DNA from 4 places in the Pectobacterium actinidiae genome. Region 4 is predicted to be linked to each of the others. Evidence: predicted binding sites of a transcription regulator. Region 4 holds the regulator's gene; each other region holds the start of a gene.

Region 1 (5,176 bases), 1.5 Mb from region 4:
TTCGCGCCGCTGACGCCGATGATCAGAATCACGGAGGTCAGGATCAGATTTTGCGCTTTGTTGTAATCGACTTTGGATTCAATCAGCACGCGAATACCGGACGCGCCGATCACGCCGTACAACAGCAGCGACACGCCGCCCATAACCGGAACCGGTACAGCCTGAATCGCCGCCGCCAGTTTGCCCACGCAGGAAAGCAGAATCGCGAGGATCGCCGCACCGCCAATCACCCAGGTGCTATACACTTTGGTAATCGCTAGTACGCCGATGTTTTCGCCGTAGGTCGTGTTCGGCGTAGAGCCGAAGAAACCGGACAGCACGGTAGAAATGCCGTTGGCGAACATGGAGCGGTGCAGCCCCGGCTCACGCATCAGGTCTTTCTTCACGATATTCGCCGTTACCACCAGATGGCCGACGTGCTCCGCAATCACCACTAGCGCCGCAGGCAGAATCGCCAGAATGGCAAACCACTCAAAGCGTGGCGTATAGAATGTTGGCATCGCGAACCAGTGCGCTTCACGAATCGGGGTTAAATCGACCACGCCCAGCGCGAACGACAGCGCATAACCAGCAAGTACCCCGATCAGAATCGGGATAATCGCCAGGAAGCCGCGAAACAGCACCGAACCCAGAATAGTGATCGCCAGCGTCGCCAGTGAAATCGTCACCGCAGTGGAATCGACAGATGTGCCATCGGCAGGCAGCAGCCCGGCCATTCCTGCCGCGACGCCCGCCAGTTCAAGGCCGATAACGGCGACAATCGCCCCCATCGCCGCAGGTGGGAATAGCACATTCAGCCAACCGGTGCCCGCCTTCTTTACAATGAGCGCCACCAGACAGAACAACACGCCGCACATAATGAAACCACCCAGCGCAACTTCATATCCTAACGGCAGCAGCAGTAAAACCGGGGAAATAAACGCAAAACTTGACCCCAAGTACGCTGGGATTTTTCCCTTACAAATGAATAAATAAAGCAGCGTCCCCACACCGTTGAATAACAGTACGGTGGCCGGATTGATCTTGAACAGAATGGGCACCAGAACGGTAGCGCCAAACATCGCAAACAGATGCTGGAAACTCAACGGGATGGTTTGTAACAAGGGTGGTCGTTCACTTACCCCGATGGCGCGACGAGTCATCTTCAATATCCTCTGTAGTGTTGCTATTTATGTGTGCAGGTAGACCCGCACTTCTTATGACAGCCAGACGCATCCCGCCCCCACCGTAGTGAAGCAGGATCCTGTTGACTGCTGATGTATAAAAGAACCGCGTGTGACGAAACACAGCCTGTGGCGCACGATCGCAATACTTAGGTTTACGCCAAAAAAAAGCCGACTATCAAGTCGGCTTACCTGTTATTTCGTACCAAATATTTTATCGCCCGCATCACCGAGGCCCGGCATGATGTACCCCTGCTCGTTGAGGCCTTTATCGATAGATGCCGTGTAAAGCTCGACATCTGGGTGGGCTTTTTCCAGTGCAGCAATCCCTTCTGGCGCCGCGACCAAGACCAGCACCTTAATGCTGTGGCAACCCGCTTTTTTCAGCAGGTCGATCGTCGCGATCATTGAGCCGCCGGTTGCCAGCATGGGGTCAACAACCAGCGCCATGCGTTCTTCGATATTGGAAACCAGCTTCTGGAAATAAGGAACAGGCTCCAGCGTCTCTTCATCACGGTAGATGCCGACAACGCTGATACGCGCGCTAGGAACATTTTCCAGCACGCCTTCCATCATCCCTAATCCTGCACGCAGAATCGGTACGACGGTAATTTTTTTGCCTTTGATCTGATCGACTTCAACCGGACCGCACCAGCCATCAATGGTGACTTTTTCGGTTGCCAGGTCAGCCGTCGCTTCGTAAGTCAGCAAACTTCCGACTTCGGAAGCCAGCTCACGAAAACGCTTCGTGCTAATATCGTTCTCACGCATCAAACCCAGTTTGTGTTTGACGAGTGGGTGTTTCACCTCGACGATCTTCATCATTATCTCCCCATCGGCTAGTGGACGGACAAAAACGCTAAACGCGTTTTTAAACACCGCTTGCGGCGGCCCGCAGGGCGGCGGGCACAAGAGCCCGTCGTAAAAAAAATCGCGGGATTATACCGCCTTTTTTACTTAGCGCCATATGATTAAGCCTGATCCAGATCAACCGCGGAGAGAAATTGTCGCCATTAACGAAAAATAGCCTGCCAACGACTCATCACTCGCAAACGATTGCCTACACTGTTAGAATTAGCGCGCATTATTTTTACCACAGTATGTTTTCTAAATACCGTGTTTTCTGAATACGACCCGTAACCTTCGTGGGGACTCAGCAGTGACCGACAAAACCTCTCTCAGCTATAAAGACGCAGGCGTGGATATCGATGCGGGTAATGCATTGGTAGACCGTATCAAAGGTGTAGTGAAACAGACCCGTCGCCCGGAAGTTATGGGTGGATTGGGTGGTTTCGGTGCCTTGTGCGCCTTACCGCAAAAATACCGCGAACCGATTCTGGTTTCCGGCACTGACGGAGTCGGCACCAAACTGCGCCTGGCGATGGACCTGAAACGCCACGATACCATTGGTATCGATCTGGTTGCGATGTGCGTGAACGATCTGGTTGTTCAGGGTGCTGAACCGCTGTTCTTCCTCGACTATTACGCCACGGGCAAACTGGATGTCGACACCGCAGCTAGTGTGATTACTGGTATCGCGGAAGGCTGTAAGCAATCAGGCTGTGCGCTGGTCGGTGGCGAAACCGCCGAAATGCCGGGTATGTATCACGGCGAAGACTACGACGTTGCTGGCTTTTGCGTCGGTGTCGTAGAAAAATCAGAAATTATTGACGGCAGCAAAGTGCAGAACGGCGATGTTCTGGTTGCTCTCGCTTCTAGCGGTCCGCACTCAAACGGCTATTCGCTGGTGCGCAAAGTGCTTGAAGTCAGCAAGACCGATCCAGAGCAGTTCGAGCTGGAAGGTAAATCGCTGGCCGATCACCTGCTGGCCCCAACCAAAATCTACGTGAAGTCTATCCTTTCTCTGATTGAGAAAGTCGATGTTCACGCAATTTCTCACCTGACCGGCGGCGGCTTCTGGGAAAATATTCCGCGCGTGCTGCCAGAAGGCATGCAGGCAACAATCGACGAATCCAGCTGGCAATGGCCTGCGGTTTTCAACTGGCTGCAACAGGCCGGTAATGTCAGCCGCCACGAAATGTATCGTACTTTCAACTGCGGTGTTGGTATGATCATCGCACTGCCAGCCGAACAGGCAGACGAGGCCGTTGCATTACTCAACAGCAGCGGCGAAAACGCATGGAAAATCGGCGTCATTACTCAAACCGATGCCGGAGACGCAGTGGTTATTAACTGATGAAAAACATCGTTGTGCTGATTTCAGGTCATGGAAGCAACTTACAGGCGTTAATTGACGCCTGTAAGAACGGACGCCTTAAGGGAAAGATCGCCGCCGTATTCAGTAATAATGCGGAGGCTTACGGACTAGAACGTGCACAGAGTGCGGATATTCCTACGTGCGTCCTGAACCCTAAAGACTTTGCCGACCGTGCTGCATTTGATGCCGCACTAGCAAACGAAATTAAGCAATATGAACCCGCGCTGGTGATCTTAGCAGGCTACATGCGGATTCTTAGCCCGGAATTTGTTGCTCAGTTTGCTGGCAAGATGCTGAACATCCACCCTTCTCTGCTGCCTAAATATCCCGGCCTGCATACGCACCGCAAGGCGCTGGAAAATGGCGATCGGGAACATGGGACTTCCGTCCATTTCGTCACCGATGAACTGGATGGCGGTCCACTGATTCTGCAAGCGAAAGTGCCAGTATTTAGTGACGACACCGAAGAAAGTCTGAGCGAGCGCGTGAAGACGCACGAGCACACGATTTATCCGATGGTCATCAACTGGTTCCTCAACGGCAGACTGGTGATGCGTGATAATGAAGCCTGGCTGGATAGCGTTCGCATTCCGCCACAGGGCTATGCTGCCGAGTAGTGAGTTCATCGTATATATAGACTCGTCATAATAGTAAGGCTCTTCGGAGCCTTACTATTTACAACTTATTGTCACTTCTTCCTTTCCACACCTATTCATTACTCATCACCATTTATCTCTCCCTTCCTGCGCTTTAAATATTTACTAATCTTTACGAAAAAACCACCTAAGATTCAGATAAATAAGAATATTTCTACCAGCCGACATTACACACACTTTTCATCGGTTGAAAACAAAAATGACAATGATTATCTTTCCCCATCTTAATTTTTGTGAACTCCATCATGCGTACCGTCTTACTGCTTTGCCTGCTTTTTCTCAGCCCGCTCTTGCAGGCAAAAACCGTGACCGACCTTTTAGGTCGACAGGTGGAGATCCCAGACAACCCTCAGCGCATCATTTTGGGCGAAAGCCGCATGCTGTATACGCTGGCGTTGCTCCAGCCCGACAACCCGGCAAAGCATGTCGTCGGCTGGCCGGGAGACATGGCGCGTTACGATGCGCAGAGCTGGTCACGTTATACCGAGAAATTCCCACAGCTGAACCAGATCCCACAGTTAGGTAACGGCAGTCTGCAAGCGATGAATGCAGAGATGCTGCTGCCGTTAAAACCCGATCTGGTCATTCTTCCACGGCTGGCAAAAAACGCGACCAATGAAGATCTTCTGCAACAGACGCTGACCCGTGCAGGGATCCCTTTTATTTATGTCGATCTGCGTATCGACCTGCTTAATAACACGTTGCCCAGCATTCGTCTGCTCGGTGAGGTACTGAACCAACCCCAGCGCGCAAGCGCTTTCAGCGATTTCTATCAGCAACATATGGATGTGATTCGCCAACGCATCGCGCAATACCACGATAAGAAACCGACGGTTATGTTGCATCTGCATCTGGGCAGACGTGACACCTGTTGTACTACGGCAGTCGGCGGCAGCCTTGGCGATCTGCTGACTTTCGCTGGTGGTGATAATATTGCCAGCGGCACTATCAACAGCGTCTACGGCGAACTGAGCCCGGAGCGCGTGCTGGCCGCCAACCCCGATGTTTACATCGCCACCGGAATGGCTGGGCCTGAGGGCAAGCGCTTCTCCAGTCTGATGCTCGGACCGCGGGTTAGCGCGGCACAGGCGCAAGAGAGCTTCGACACGCTCATTCGTCAGGAACCTATTTTGTCTCAC
Region 2 (5,176 bases), on a different contig from region 4:
GAAGCCGCGCTCTGTCAGCGCCAGGCTTACCGTTCCACCTTCATGGCTGTAGCGAATGGCGTTATCCAGCAGATTGCGCACCAGCAGGGTTAGCAGCAGCGGATGGCCTTGCCGGATAACCGGCGTATCCGGTAAATCCAGCGTCAGTTCGATCCCCTCAGTTTGCGCCGTGTGGTAATGCGCGATCACCGCCTGCTGCAATAAGTCATTAAATTGAACAGGCTGCATGCCTTCGGGGGAGGATTCGGCATCCAGCCGCGACAGCGTCAGGAGCTGATCCACCAGCCGTGTGGCTCGATCAATACCTTTGTCCAGATTGACGAGTGCATGGTGCAGCATAGCTTCATCGTCATGTGCGAGCTGCGCGACTTCGGTTTGAACCTTCAATGCTGCCAGCGGGCTACGCAGTTCGTGAGCGGCATCAGAGGTAAAACGACGTTCTCGGACCAGCATGTCGCTGATGCGGGAAAACAGGTGGTTCAGCGCGTTGACCAGCGGGCGGACTTCCTGTGGGACGTGCTGTGTCGCCAGCGGTGTACGTTCGTCCGGTGAACGCTGTTGAAGTTCGGCGGTAATGCGTTTTAGAGGCGAGAGTTCACGCGTTACCAGCCAGAACAGCAGCGCCAGCATGATCGGGAGCGCAAAAAACCAGGGCATCAGGTTGGTTTTTACAATATCCAGCGTCATGTCCTGACGGTATTCCCATTCCTGACCGACGGCGATCGCGTAGCGATTATCCGCTGTCGTTAGCCAAACGATGCGCCACGCGTCGTTGTCATCGCGCAATTTGCCGTCAGTGAAGCCGTTTCGCTGGTAATCAAAGATGAAATCTTTGCCGTTCTCACCATCGTTCAACACCATTTTTCCATCGCGGGTAAAAATGGCGAAGGCCAGCGCATCGTCTTCCTGTTTGCCTCGGTTCTTGTGTACCAGGCTCTTGGTTTTGGGTAGAGAGGCTGACTGGACTCGCAATTCATCGGGATTCATGGTGGCAAGACGTTTGGCAAACAGCATTTGCTGGGTATCAAATAGCTCGTTGATGTTATGACGCGTTTGATACCACGAAAGCAGACTGGCCACACCCCAGCAAATCAGCGTCAGCAGCGTAAAACCTGCAATCAGGCGTAAGCGCAGGCTGAGTTGGTTCATGGCGCATCTCCCAGAATGTAACCAACGCCATGCACGGTACGGATAAATCCACCCCCCAGCTTTTTGCGCAGGTGGTGGATATGTACTTCTACCGCATTGCTGGAGACGTCATCGTCCCACCCATAGAGCTTTTCTTCCAATTGCGCGCGCGTGAGCACGCGGTTCGGGTTGAGCAAAAACAGCTCCAGTAACGCCAGTTCGCGAGATTTGAGTATCAGTGGTTCGTTGTTAAGGGTGACGCTCCGCGATCCCGGCTCAAGGGAAACCGCACCGTGCGTTAATGTCGGTTGAAGTTGGCCGTGACGACGGCGAATCAGCGCCTGAAGGCGAGCGGCCACTTCTGTCAGCGCAAAAGGCTTACATAAATAATCATCTGCACCCTGCTGCAACCCTTCTACACGCTGTTCCAACGCATCGCGGGCGGTCAAAATCAGCACCGGTTCGTCATGTCCCGCCTGACGCCACTGGCGCAGGATATCCATGCCATCCATGCCCGGCAGGCTGAGATCGAGCACAACCGCATCATAAGGGGCGGCCTTCAATGCGGCTGCACCTGCTCTCCCTTCTGTAAACCAGTCAATATTAAATCCCAGTTTGATAAGCCCTGCTTTCAGGCCGTCACCAATCAGACGATCGTCTTCGATTAACAATATTCTCATGGCTGCCTCGCAGGATAGTTACCGTTGTCGCGTTTGCGCCTTTTTCGGTTTTATACGAAATCGAAGGGGGACGTGTACAGGGCAAATCGCTGAAATCGGGCGATTTAGGCAATATAAAAAAATAAAAATGCAGAAGCTGACTCCTTAAGATTCTGTTAAGAACGGTTTGTTTTAATCCTTCCCGAAGACCGATTACTCCCGCAGGTTGACTGCGAAATAGTTGACTGTGAAACGACAGGCAAAATAAGGAAGGTAAATATGAAAAAAGCAGCTGCGTTACTCGCCATTACCGCTCTGGTTTCCGCACCGGTATTTGCCGCACAAAGTGGCGGTGGTTTCGTCAACCCAGAAACGCCAGCGGTTGGCACACATAAAGGGGGATTCATTGATGCGCAGAGTTCCCTCACCACGGTTAATAAGGCTAAAGAACTGCGTGACGACAGTTGGGTTACGCTGAGCGGTAATATTGAAAAACGGATTGGTGATGAGAACTACCTGTTCCGCGATTCGACGGGCACGATGGAAGTCGAAATAGATCACAAGCGCTGGAATGGTCAGATGGTTTCACCCACCGATAAAGTGGAAATTCAGGGTGAACTGGATAAAGACTTCAACTCCGTTGAGTTGGATGTGAAGCAGATTCGTAAACTCTAAAGCACTCCCATCCACTCTCTGTTGGCGGGCCGTTGCCCGCCATTTCTCTATTTATCAATTTTCTATAACGACATCGTTTTATCTTTATTTTTTTGTTAGCGAAACGTTTCGATAGCGATCACATTTTTTTTATCTCTTCATTGCCTTTCTCTCTTCTTTTTCTAGAATGTCATCAGCGAAACGTTTCGCTGGTGGGGTGATAAGATGAAAAAAGCAGCATTATTGAATTCAGATATTTCTTCCGTGATTTCTCGACTGGGGCATACCGATAGCCTGGTTATTGGTGATGCCGGTTTACCTATTCCTGAAACAACGACCCGTATCGATCTGGCGTTGACGCATAACGTGCCGACGTTTTTACAGGTCGTTAGCGTTGTCACCAGCGAAATGCAGGTCGAGGCCGCTATTTTGGCGGAAGAGATTATTGAAAAGAACCCCGCAGTCCATGACGCATTACTCGAACAATTGAAGCAACTTGAACAACATCAGGGAAACTCAATTGCATTGCACTATGTCAGCCATGAAGAATTTAAAACCCAAAGCGGCAAAAGCCGAGCGATCATTCGCAGCGGAGAGTGTTCTCCGTATGCCAATGTCATCCTTTGTGCTGGCGTAACGTTCTGAGGCATCCATGCAACCTTTATTGCAACTGCAAGGCATCACGAAATCTTTTCCCGGCGTTAAAGCGCTGTCTGGTGCGGCACTCAACGTCTATCCGGGAAAAGTGATGGCGCTGGTGGGTGAAAATGGTGCGGGCAAGTCCACCATGATGAAAGTCCTGACCGGGATCTACCGTAAAGATGCGGGCAGCATCCATTTTCTGGGGCAGGAGGTGGATTTCAACGGGCCGAAAGCGTCTCAGGAAGCCGGTATCGGTATTATCCATCAGGAGCTTAACCTGATTCCTCAACTCACGATTGCCGAGAATATCTTCCTTGGTCGTGAATTTACCAACCGTTTCGGCCGTATCGACTGGAACAAGATGTATGCGGAAGCCGATAAGCTGCTGAAGCGCCTTAACCTACGCTACGACAGCCGCCGTATGGTCGGGGATTTATCGATTGGCGATCAGCAAATGGTAGAAATTGCCAAGGTGCTGAGCTTTGAATCGAAAGTCATCATCATGGATGAACCTACCGATGCGCTGACGGATACCGAAACCGCATCGCTTTTCAGCGTGATCAAAGAGCTGCAATCTCAGGGATGCGGCATTGTCTATATTTCCCACCGTCTGAAAGAAATCTTTGAAATCTGCGATGACATTACCGTTTTCCGCGATGGTCAGTTTATCGGTGAGCGTCCGGTCAGTGACTTACAGGAAGATACGCTGATTGAAATGATGGTGGGCCGTAAGCTTGAAGATCAGTACCCACGTTCGAGTAAAGTGCCGGGAGAGATCCGCCTTAAGGTGCAAAATCTGTCCGGGCCGGGCGTCGATAGCGTCAACTTTACGGTGCGAAAAGGCGAGATCCTGGGCGTCGCAGGACTGATGGGCGCGGGTCGTACCGAACTGATGAAGATTCTCTACGGTGCATTGCCGCGTACGGGCGGCAATGTGACGCTGGATGGCCGCGACGTCGTGACCCGTAAACCGCAGGATGGTTTGGCGAACGGCATTGTTTATATATCGGAAGATCGCAAACGCGATGGTCTGGTGCTGGGCATGTCGGTAAAAGAAAACATGTCGTTAACCGCACTGCGCTATTTCAGCCATGCGGGCGGTCGCCTGAAACACGCCGAAGAGCAACTGACGGTTGCCGATTTTATTCGTCTGTTCAACGTGAAAACACCTTCAATGGAGCAGCCTATCGGTCTGCTTTCCGGCGGTAATCAGCAGAAAGTGGCGATTGCCCGTGGCCTGATGACGCGCCCGAATGTCCTGATCCTTGATGAACCGACGCGTGGCGTCGATGTTGGGGCGAAGAAAGAAATTTATCAGTTAATCAATCAATTCAAAGAAGAAGGGCTGAGCATCATATTGGTGTCATCCGAAATGCCCGAAGTCTTGGGAATGAGCGATCGCATCATTGTGATGCATGAAGGGCGCTTGAGCGGTGATTTCCCTATTGAGCAAGCAACCCAGGAAGCACTGATGGCTGCGGCCGTTGGTAAGCAATACGGCGCAAAGCAGGAGTAAGTCAGACATGAGTTCTCAATCTATCGCGGCAAAACGCTGGTTCAGCAAAGAGTGGTTACTGGAGCAGAAATCGCTGATCGCGCTCCTGATCCTTATTGCGATTGTTTCCGCTATGAGTCCTAACTTTTTCACCCTGAACAATCTGTTCAATATCCTTCAGCAGACCTCGGTAAATGCCATCATGGCTGTGGGCATGACGCTGGTGATTCTGACCTCGGGCATTGATTTGTCGGTGGGTTCACTGCTGGCATTGACTGGTGCCGTAGCGGCTTCCATCGTCGGGCTTGAAGTCAATGCGCTGGTGGCGGTGTTTGGCGCATTGGCGCTGGGGGCGCTGATTGGTGCGGGTACGGGAGTCATTGTATCCAAAGGCAAAGTGCAGGCATTTATTGCTACGTTAGTCATGATGCTATTACTGCGCGGTGTGACGATGGTCTACACCAACGGTAGCCCGGTGAATACTGGCTTTTCCGATGTGGCAGATGCGTTTGGCTGGTTCGGTATCGGTCGTCCGCTGGGGATTCCGACGCCAATCTGGATCATGGCTATCGTGTTTGCGGCGGCCTGGTACATGCTG
Region 3 (5,176 bases), 600 kb from region 4:
GCGCGTTTCACGCTCAGCATTGAAACGCAAATCAATCCTGCCGCCAATAGCGCGCTGGAAGGACTATATCTCTCTGGCGACGCGCTCTGTACGCAGTGTGAGGCCGAAGGATTCCGCCACATTACTTATTATCTCGACCGACCAGATGTACTGGCGAAATTCACGACGCGCATCACAGCGGATAAAGCGCGCTATCCTTATTTACTCTCTAACGGTAATCGTATCGCCCAAGGTGAGCTGGAGGGCGGCCGCCACTGGATTGAATGGCAGGATCCGTTCCCGAAACCGGCTTATCTGTTCGCGCTGGTTGCTGGCGATTTTGATGTCCTTCAGGATCGCTTCACGACGCGTTCTGGCCGCGATGTTGCGCTGGAGCTGTATGTTGACCGTGGCAACCTCGATCGCGCTGGCTGGGCGATGACCTCGCTGAAGAATTCGATGAAGTGGGACGAAGAGCGTTTCGGTCTGGAATACGATCTCGACATCTATATGATCGTCGCTGTTGATTTCTTCAACATGGGAGCGATGGAAAACAAAGGGCTGAACGTATTTAACTCCAAATACGTGCTGGCTAAGGCAGAAACCGCGACGGATAAAGACTATCTGAACATTGAAGCGGTGATCGGCCATGAATATTTCCACAACTGGACGGGCAACCGCGTCACCTGTCGCGACTGGTTCCAGCTTAGCCTGAAAGAAGGGCTGACGGTGTTCCGCGATCAGGAGTTCAGCTCCGATCTGGGGTCGCGCGCAGTGAACCGTATTGATAACGTGCGTGTGATGCGCGGTGCTCAGTTTGCCGAAGATGCCAGCCCGATGTCGCATCCGATTCGTCCCGATCAGGTGATCGAGATGAATAACTTCTACACGCTGACGGTCTATGAAAAGGGATCGGAAGTGATCCGCATGATGCACACGTTATTAGGTGAAGAGCGCTTCCAGGCCGGTATTCGTCTGTATTTTGAGCGTCACGACGGCAGCGCGGCGACCTGTGATGACTTTGTGCTGGCGATGGAAGATGCCTCCGGTGTCGATCTCACACAGTTCCGCCGCTGGTATAGCCAGTCAGGCACGCCGGTACTGACCGTGCGTGATGATTATGATCCGCAAACGCAACAATATCTGCTGAGCGTGAGCCAAAAGACCCCGGTCGGCGCCGATAAACAGCCGAAGCTGCCGCTGCATATTCCGTTGGATATCGAACTGTACGATCCGCAAGGGCAGGTCATTCCGCTACAGAAAGACGGCCAACTGCTGGCGTCGGTGCTGAATGTAACCGAATCCGAACAGACGTTCATTTTCGATCAGGTGCCTTGCCGCCCGATTCCTTCTTTATTACGTGAGTTCTCTGCGCCAGTAAAACTGAACTATGCCTGGAGCGATGAACAGCTGACGTTCCTGATGCGCCACGCGAGCAATGCCTTCTCCCGCTGGGATGCGGCACAGAGCCTGCTGGCTAACTATATCCGTCTGAATGTTTCTCGCTATCAGCAGAAACAACCGCTTTCTGTACCGATGCATGTTGTCGATGCTTTCCGTGGCGTGTTGCTGGATGAAAAACTGGATCCGATGCTGGCTTCTCAGATTCTGACATTGCCGAGCGAAAACGAAATTGCCGAGCTGTTTGATATTATCGATCCGACGGCGATCGCGGCTGTGCGAGAAAGCATGACGCGGACGATGGCGAAAGAGATGGCGGATGAATGGCTGGCGGTATATCACGCGAATCACGCGCCGCAATATCGTATCGAACACGCGGATATGGGCAAACGCGCGCTGCGCAACATCTGCCTGCATTATCTGGCATTCAGCGATGCGGATCAGGCGGACAAATTGGTGCAAGCGCAGTTCCGTCAGGCGGATAATATGACGGATTCGCTGGCGGCGCTGGCGGCTGCAGTTGAAGCGCAACTGCCGGTGCGTGATGAATTGCTGACGCAGTTTGATAACCGCTGGCATCAGGATGGCTTGGTTATGGATAAATGGTTTGTGCTGCAAGCCACCAGCCCGGCAGCCGATGTGCTGACCCGCGTGCGTGAGCTGCTGCAACACCGCTCGTTCAGCCTGAACAACCCTAACCGCCTGCGTTCGCTGGTGGGGGCGTTTGCGGCCTCGAATCCGTCGGCTTTCCATGCTGAGGACGGCAGCGGCTATCGTTTCCTGACGGAGATTCTAACTGACCTGAACACGCGTAACCCGCAAGTCGCGGCTCGTATGATCGAACCATTAATCCGTCTGAAACGTTATGATGCCAAACGTCAGGCGCAAATGCGTCAGGCGCTGGAGCAACTGAAGACGTTGGAAAATCTCTCTGGCGATCTGTTCGAGAAAATCAGCAAGGCACTGCAAGACTAATCCTGCCACGGTCATTCTTCTGTCACACGCGGTAGCTTGCCGCGTGTGACATTCTCCCTCGCGCTAATTTCTTACTTCCGCAAACGTTTTACTTTCCGTAGAGATGGCACTACCATCACCGACCGTGAATTCATAATCTTAGATTGTGACGATTATTTTTTGCGGAATGATAACGGTGGTAGGGGATAGAAGAGTAAAGCGTCCGCGCCAGGGATGGCGCGGCTCGAGCTTACAGGGAGGTACTTGCAGCGTCTTTACGATCTATCCCATACCACAGCGTGACGTACGTTATTATCAAGCGCTAATCCACTATTGCTTACTTCCAGCGTAGGCAAGATACCTTTGCGATAGGGATCTCAGGAGACAATATGTTCTATCCCGTTATCAAAAAAGCCCTGTTTCAGCTCGATCCAGAGCGTGCACATGAGCTGACCTTCCAACAATTACGCCGTATTACCAACACGCCTTTTGAATTTCTCGTCCGCCAATCCGTTCCGACTAAACCGGTTACCTGCATGGGGTTATCTTTTAAAAACCCACTCGGTTTAGCGGCGGGATTAGATAAAGACGGCGAATGTATCGATGCGTTAGGCGCAATGGGATTTGGTTTTATTGAAGTGGGAACGGTAACGCCGCGTCCACAATCCGGTAATGACAAACCGAGATTATTCCGCGTAGTGGAAGCGGAAGGATTGATCAACCGGATGGGTTTCAATAATAAAGGCGTGGATTATCTGGTCGAGAATGTAAAGAAAACACGCTTCGGCGGTGTATTAGGGATCAACATCGGCAAGAATAAAGATACGCCGGTTGAGCAAGGTAAAGACGATTATTTGATTTGTATGGATAAGGTTTATCCTCATGCTGGCTATATCGCTATCAACATTTCGTCACCCAATACGCCGGGATTACGTAGCCTGCAATATGGTGAAGCGCTGGACGATCTTTTGCTGGCGATAAAGAACAAGCAGACAGAATTAAAAGAGAAGCATCAGAAATATGTTCCCGTGGCGGTAAAGATCGCGCCGGATCTTTCTGAAGAAGAATTGATCCAAATTGCCGACAGTCTGGTTCGCCATAACATCGACGGTGTCATTGCCACCAATACGACGCTCGACAGAAAACTGATTCAGGGATTAAACCACTGCGGGCAAACCGGAGGATTAAGCGGACGTCCGTTGCAGACAAGCAGCACGGAAATTATCCGCCGTTTGTCACAGGAATTAGCGGGACGTTTGCCGATTATTGGCGTTGGCGGAATTGATTCTTTGGTTGCCGCACGCGAAAAAATGGAGGCTGGCGCATCGCTGGTACAGATATATTCAGGCTTTATTTTCCACGGTCCTCGCCTGATTAAAGATATCGTTACACATATTTAATCCGAAATGCCTTTCATTTTTAGCTGGGGGTTTATTTATCCCCCCAGCTAGTCTATATTTTATCCGTTTGCGTAAATAATCTATCAACCGATGTCTGATCTTCTTACCGCAACGTTTATGACGACGAACGATTATTGCAATGTAAGAAAACACAATCAGTCATTTCTGATATTTCTACTGTGAAGGCGAAGGGTAAATAATATGAAGTTAAAACCTGACGATAACTGGCGCTGGTATTTTGATAGTGAACACGATCGCCTAATGTTGGATTTGGCTAACGGCATGTTATTCCGTTCTCGTTTTCCGTCTAAAATGTTAACGCCGGATGCATTCAATGAATGTGCATTCTGTGTTGACGATGCTGCGCTATTTTTTACCTATAACGATAAATGTCAGAAAGCGGCACTGCATCGTGACCTTCAAGGCGAATTAGTTCTGAATGCGCTGGTCGCAAGCCGATTCTTAAAACCGCTTATGCCAAAAAGCTGGCATTTCATCCAACAGTCGGATGTTGTGGCCTATTCACCGCAGGCGGGTGATGTTGTACAGGTACAGCTCACTGAAACCCATGAAACGGCCTGTTTCCTGGTGGCAGAAGCCGGGGATAAAGCCTGTCTCTGTCTGCTGGCGCAAGAACAGCTGTCATTAAGTGGAAAAACCATGGGGCTGGGCGACGCCATAAAAATCATGCACGACAGGCTAATGCCTGCCGTCGTTCAGAATAGCGCTGAGTGGGAAACCATGCTGGGTGAAGGGACGTCGGCATTTGAGTATGCCAAGGTCGTCTAAACCACCTTGTCATACTTCAAGCTGCATGTGCGTTGGCTTGTCTTCGACTATTGCAGATGAAGGTCACTCTGCGGAATACAGCTACAGCTAAGAATCTCGCCGTTTTCCCTGATGGCACTTTGCTTCAGTGCGGAAACCTCCCCGCTGACTAACGTCAATTTACAACAACCGCACAGTCCTGCCCGACAAGAATAGGGGATGCGAATACCCTGTTGTTCCAACTGCTCCAGTAAAATCTGCTGATTGTTCCCTTGTAACGATTTTCCCTGATAGTGGAGGGTGACGACCTGTTCGCTTTTTTCGGGAACGACAAGGCTTTCGGCCACTTGACCGGAACCATAAGGGCGCGGCGGTTTGGTCGCTAAGACTTCCAGCGTGTCGCCTACGCGAATGATACCTGTATTTCTGGCGACCAGATTTTGTCCAAAATCCACATCGCCGTTCTCGGCAGTACGGAACGATTGCAGCGTTGCTAGCGGTTCTCCTGACGGGTGCTTACGGCCACGTTCGATACTAACGGTGGTGAAAATGCAGCGGCTACAGGGTTTGACGACGTCAAAAATAACCTCGCCAATACGAATGGTCTTCCAACTGTCTTCGGCAAAGGCCTCTGCGCCCGTCACGACCAGATTGGGGCGAAACTGTTCGATTTT
Region 4 (5,176 bases):
AATTGTCATAGTTGCGTGGCCCGACGTGTTCAAACATGCCAACTGACACGATACGATCAAATTGCCGATTGAGATCGCGATAATCCTGTCGTTCAATGGTGACGTCCAGATTCTGACAGCGCTGCTGTGCCAGCATTTGCTGCTCCTTTGAAATCGTGATGCCGTAAACTGATACGCCATAGTGCCGGGCTGCAAACTCCGCAAGCCCGCCCCAACCGCAGCCGATATCCAGCAGCGTCATCCCTGATGTTAACTGGAGTTTTTCGCAAATCATGGCGAGTTTGTCTTCCTGCGCCTGTTCCAGCGTTTGTGCCTGTTTCCAGTAAGCGCAGGAGTACTGCATGTAGGGATCCAGCATCAGGGTAAACAGGTCATTACCTAAATCGTAATGCGCTTTACCGACAATCTGAGCGCGTCGACGGGACTGCAAATTCGTGATACGGGAGAGGGCGACTCGCGTAAGATCGTGCAATCGGCGGGGGAGTTTCGCTTCCAGATCCGCACGCAGGACGCGATGGGAGAACATATCCAGCTGTTCACATTCCCACCATCCATCCATGTAGCTTTCTCCCAACCCCAACGATCCTTCTTGCAGAACGCGCTTAAAAAAACCGGGGTTGATCACCTGGATATCAAAAGGACGGGTACCGTTGATGGTGATATCCGCGCTAGCCAACATGTCCTGTACGATGTGGAACCAGGGGGCGGTCTCCTCATCCCATTCTTCTGTATAAGGTGAACTCATCGTGTCTCCTTAACTTTTCTTAGATAAAAGTATCGTAAACAGACCTGGAAAACACTTATCGCAGCCGGGGTATCGGCTGTCACCAGAGAAAATGAAACACGGTATTATACCCGTCATACTTCAAGCCGCATGTACGTCGGCTACGTCCGTTACTCGGCTCATTCATGAGCCTCGCCCTAAAGGGCCAACGCTTTGACGTTGTGCAAAACGCTAGCGTGTTGTCATGCAACTCGATTATTTAGGGTATAGAATTAGAACGGCTTCAGCCAGCCTACAAGAAAGCTGGCTGAAGCAGAGAGGGAAAGCTGGCAGGGATAAGAAAATCGTCTGTATAGAATGGCTGCGGTTAGCGGCGATAGTCGAGGTAAGGGCCATCTGCCACTGAACGACGTTCAATCAGCGTCGGGTGTACTTCAATGACGTGCGCATCTTCCCGTTTACTGGTTATGCGATCCAAGAGCATAGAGAACGCGGACTGGCCCAGACGCTCCTTTGGCTGGTGGATGGTGGTCAGCGCAGGTGTAAAGAAGCGTGCGTGGCGCACGTTGTCATAACCGATCACCGAAATATCCTGCGGTACGCGCAGACCCAGTTCGTCAGCCGCACAGATAGCACCCATCGCCATAATATCGCCGCCGCAGAATACGGCGGTTGGCCGCTGTTTCTGTGCGAGAATCTGATGCATGGCTTTATAGCCGGACTCCGGTTCAAAATCGCCCCGAACCACCCATTCGTCGCGCACGGAAATGTCGGCTTCCTTCAGTGCTTTTAAAAAACCGAGGTAGCGTCCGCTGCCGGTATTGCGTTCTTGAGTGCCGGGGATGGCACCGATATCACGATGGCCGCGTTCGATCAGGTAGCGACCTGCCATATAACCACCTTCAAAGGCGTTATCGATAATCGTATCGGTAAAATCGCTGTGCATTTGTCCCCAGTCCATAACGACCATCGGAATGCTGCGATAATCTTCCAACATCGACAATAGTTCTGGTGGGTACTCGGCGCACATCACCAACAGGCCGTCGACACGTTTTTGCGCCAGCATGGAAAGGTAGGCGCGCTGCTTGCCGATGTCGTTATGCGAATTACACAGCACCAGCGTGTAGCCTTTGGCATAGCAGCTGTTTTCAACGGCTTCAATGATCTCGGCGAAATAGGGGGCTTCGCTGGAGGTGGCCAGCAAGCCGATAGATTTAGTGTGATTAACTTTGAGGCTGCGGGCGACGGCGCTGGGTGAATAGTGCAATTCTTTGATTGCTGCCCTGACGGCTGCCTTAGTCTCTTCGGCGACGAAACGTGTTTTATTGATCACGTGCGATACGGTTGTGGTAGAAACGCCAGCACGCTTTGCCACATCTTTAATCGTTGCCATCTAAAAATGACTCCTGAACTTACCTGTTATAGACGTAAGTATATTGTTAATCGTTTGCCTACGTTTAATGTTCTTCTTCTAAGCTAAAAAACAGGATTTCAGAAGGAGAATGCCGAATGTTATACCGAAGGGATCTGGGTTGACGTTTTTCGACTGATACGCAGCGCTTTCATAAACAGCGGATTGTGTCCGATTTATCATGAAAGTGGAAGGGCTAATTTATACTATTAGTGATGCATTCGTCCGAGATTTTTCGCTAGAATTATGAAAGAATCGTAATAACCCTATTATTTGTGGCTTTAACTACCTAAACGCGCTCGGCTGTGCAGGGTTGTGTCTTTTCAGATGAAGCTTTCAGATAAAATTTGTTCGTTAATAAGGAGTCATTTATGGATACAGATCTGAAGATGTCTTTGCTGACAACTATTGGTTCGTTGGCGGTGATCATCGTGTTTAGTTTTACAGCGGTGCTGAACTAACCAAACGACTGGTTAGATATTCAGACACGTTGATGATGCCATAAACGTGTCTGAATCGCTTTTATACCCGCCATACTTCAAGTTGCATGTGCGTTGGCGTTGTTCAAAACGTTAACGTTTTGTCCTGAAACTCGAATTATTTAGGGTATACAAGAGATATAATCTGTTCTTAACGAATGGTTTGCGGTGTCACTACACGACGCGCGCCAACGTAGTGCTCCTGCCAATAATCTTCACTCAACTTGCTGATACGAATATCTGAGCCTGTACGCGGCGACTGAATGAATTTCCCTTCCCCCAGATAAACTCCGACGTGATCGGCCGCGCCACGATTATTGATGCGGAAAAAGACCAAATCGCCACTTTCCAGCTCGCTCTTTTTAATCGGAGCGGCGTCGCGCAGGTGATACATTTCGTTTGCGGTGCGTGGAATTTGGATTTTAACGACATCTTTGTAGGCGTAATAAACCAGTCCGCTACAGTCGAACCCAGTAAAGGGAGATGAACCGCCCCAGTGGTAAGGCTTGCCTATCTGGCTCATCAACTTATTCATTGCCGTTGTTTTGGCATGCTGATAGCGCTTTTTATGCGCAGCGCTTAACGCCATTCCTTTTTCTGTCAGCGACGGATTTTTATCTGCCTTACCCTTGAGTGCGGTCTTCTTCAGACCGGTTTTGACTCTGGTTTGTGCGGTTGTTTGTTTCTCTTCAGACTTCAGCTTTTTAAGATTTTTTTTCACTAGCGCAGGTGTACTACTTTGCGTCCGTGACGGCTTTTTTTCTGTCGCTTTGCTCGCGGTACGGGATTGGGTTTTATTGCTGACTGCGGTAGGTTCTGGTTTTTTGCTTTTGATCGGCGTCGGTGATTTAGCATTACCCTTTGTTTGACGGCTTTTCTTATTCGTTTCTGCCACGGCGCTTTTCTTCGGCGCAGAATGCGGGGTAGACGGCGCAGCCTGAACCACGTTCAGGGATAGATTACTGAAAAATAATATAAAAAGAGTAATAAATAAGCGCATAATAAAAGTGACCGAACATAATCCTTAACTCGCTCAATCCCCACAGTATTCCTGAAAACGGTGTTATAAAAAAGTGGGCATGGCCTCTTTATTCATACAGAATAGTGAAAAAACGTTAATAGTTATTTTTTCGATTGATTTATCAGCGTTTTCTGACGTTGATTTCATCAATGATGAATGCTTTCAGGAAAAAAATAACCTTACAAAAAATGGCGTTTTTTTGTGGCTAGTGGCATCGGTACAATATCACTGAGTCAATGTCGCTGTCGTAGCATCTCTGACGGCGGCTCATGGTTAGCGTTTTGGACGTTAGCCATCCTATAGAATTAAGGAAGCAAGAAGATGACGACACCGACAATTGAAAAAATTCAGCGCCAAATTGCTGAAAACCCGATTCTGCTGTACATGAAAGGTTCCCCGAAATTGCCAAGCTGCGGCTTTTCCGCACAGACTGTTCAGGCGCTGTCTGCCTGTGGCGAACGTTTTGCGTATGTTGATATTTTGCAGAACCCAGACATTCGCGCTGAGCTACCGAAATACGCGAATTGGCCGACATTCCCGCAGCTGTGGGTTGACGGCGAGCTGATTGGCGGTTGTGATATCGTGATGGAAATGTTTCAGCGCGGTGAACTGCAACCGCTGATCAAAGAAACGGCAGACAAATACAAAGCGCAGCAGGCCGATCAAGAGTAAGGCTTTCTTCTGGCGTAATGACGATGTCAAATGTTGTTACGATGCGAGCGTAAATCCTTCCAACGGGTGCTTTATGGCACCCGTTTTTTGATCTCAATCTTTTCAGTCTTCGGCTGACGCGTCTTCCAGAGAACTTTCTTCCAGTGCTAGCGGCCAGCCGCCCAGACGTTTCCAGCGATTAACCAACTCGCAGAACAGTAATGCTGTCTGATTGGTGTCATACAGCGCAGAGTGCGCCTGGCTGGAGTCAAACGCAATACCGGCGGTAATACAGGCTTTAGCCAGAACCGTTTGGCCTAACACCAGCCCGCTGAGAGCGGCGGTATCGAAAGTGGCGAAAGGATGGAACGGATTACGTTTCAGGCTACAGCGTTCCGCTGCTGCTGCCATAAAGCTATGATCGAATGTGGCGTTATGCGCCACGATAATCGCGCGGTTGCAACCCTGATCTTTGATCCCTTTACGCACGACTTTGAAAATTTCATGCAGCGCATCATATTCGCTCACTGCGCCACGCAGGGGGTTGGTGGGGTCAATACCGTTAAACGCCAGTGCGGCGGGTTCCAGAATCGCGCCTTCGAAGGGTTCGACATGAAAATGCAGCGTTTCATCTGGCTGTAACCAACCGTCTTGATCCATTTTTAATGTTACCGCTGCAACTTCCAGCAAGGCATCGGTTTTCGCATTAAATCCGGCGGTTTCAACATCAATCACTACCGGGTAAAACCCACGAAAACGGCCGCTCAGGGCATTCAGATCACTTTTATCAGCCATTTTTCTCTTAATTGTTAGCAAAACGCAGCGCGCATTATTGCAAATTTTGACTGGAGATGCAGCATGCCCGTTGTTGTTTCAAACCGCAGTGATGG

What was found. The regulator PurR, encoded in region 4, represses purine synthesis genes. The targets are predictions, from matches to a motif close to CANGCAAACGTTTGCNTG.
Region 1: a site for PurR is predicted at 2,209-2,226, ahead of purM (phosphoribosylformylglycinamidine cyclo-ligase). Genes of this name have one in related genera too.
Region 2: a site for PurR is predicted at 2,636-2,653, ahead of rbsD (D-ribose pyranase). Genes of this name have one in related genera too.
Region 3: a site for PurR is predicted at 2,432-2,449, ahead of pyrD (quinone-dependent dihydroorotate dehydrogenase). Genes of this name have one in related genera too.

Annotation. Positions count from the first base shown of each region.
Region 1 covers NZ_JRMH01000001.1:1,119,002-1,124,177, reverse strand. Annotated here, with positions in the region: gene uraA (uracil permease) at 1-1,142, opposite strand, end outside; gene upp (uracil phosphoribosyltransferase) at 1,359-1,985, opposite strand; gene purM (phosphoribosylformylglycinamidine cyclo-ligase) at 2,323-3,360, shown strand; gene purN (phosphoribosylglycinamide formyltransferase) at 3,360-3,998, shown strand; gene KKH3_RS04625 (ABC transporter substrate-binding protein) at 4,283-5,176, shown strand, end outside.
Region 2 covers NZ_JRMH01000002.1:588,039-593,214, forward strand. Annotated here, with positions in the region: gene qseC (quorum sensing histidine kinase QseC) at 1-1,149, opposite strand, end outside; gene qseB (quorum sensing response regulator transcription factor QseB) at 1,146-1,808, opposite strand; gene KKH3_RS20135 (YgiW/YdeI family stress tolerance OB fold protein) at 2,067-2,462, shown strand; gene rbsD (D-ribose pyranase) at 2,667-3,086, shown strand; gene rbsA (ribose ABC transporter ATP-binding protein RbsA) at 3,094-4,599, shown strand; gene rbsC (ribose ABC transporter permease) at 4,607-5,176, shown strand, end outside.
Region 3 covers NZ_JRMH01000001.1:1,973,624-1,978,799, forward strand. Annotated here, with positions in the region: gene pepN (aminopeptidase N) at 1-2,355, shown strand, start outside; gene pyrD (quinone-dependent dihydroorotate dehydrogenase) at 2,724-3,734, shown strand; gene KKH3_RS08300 (cell division protein ZapC) at 3,936-4,523, shown strand; gene KKH3_RS08305 (YcbX family protein) at 4,571-5,176, opposite strand, start outside.
Region 4 covers NZ_JRMH01000001.1:2,575,232-2,580,407, reverse strand. Annotated here, with positions in the region: gene cfa (cyclopropane fatty acyl phospholipid synthase) at 1-745, opposite strand, end outside; gene purR (HTH-type transcriptional repressor PurR) at 1,092-2,117, opposite strand; gene cydH (cytochrome bd-I oxidase subunit CydH) at 2,507-2,596, shown strand; gene KKH3_RS10925 (C40 family peptidase) at 2,766-3,614, opposite strand; gene KKH3_RS10920 (Grx4 family monothiol glutaredoxin) at 3,957-4,307, shown strand; gene rnt (ribonuclease T) at 4,410-5,081, opposite strand.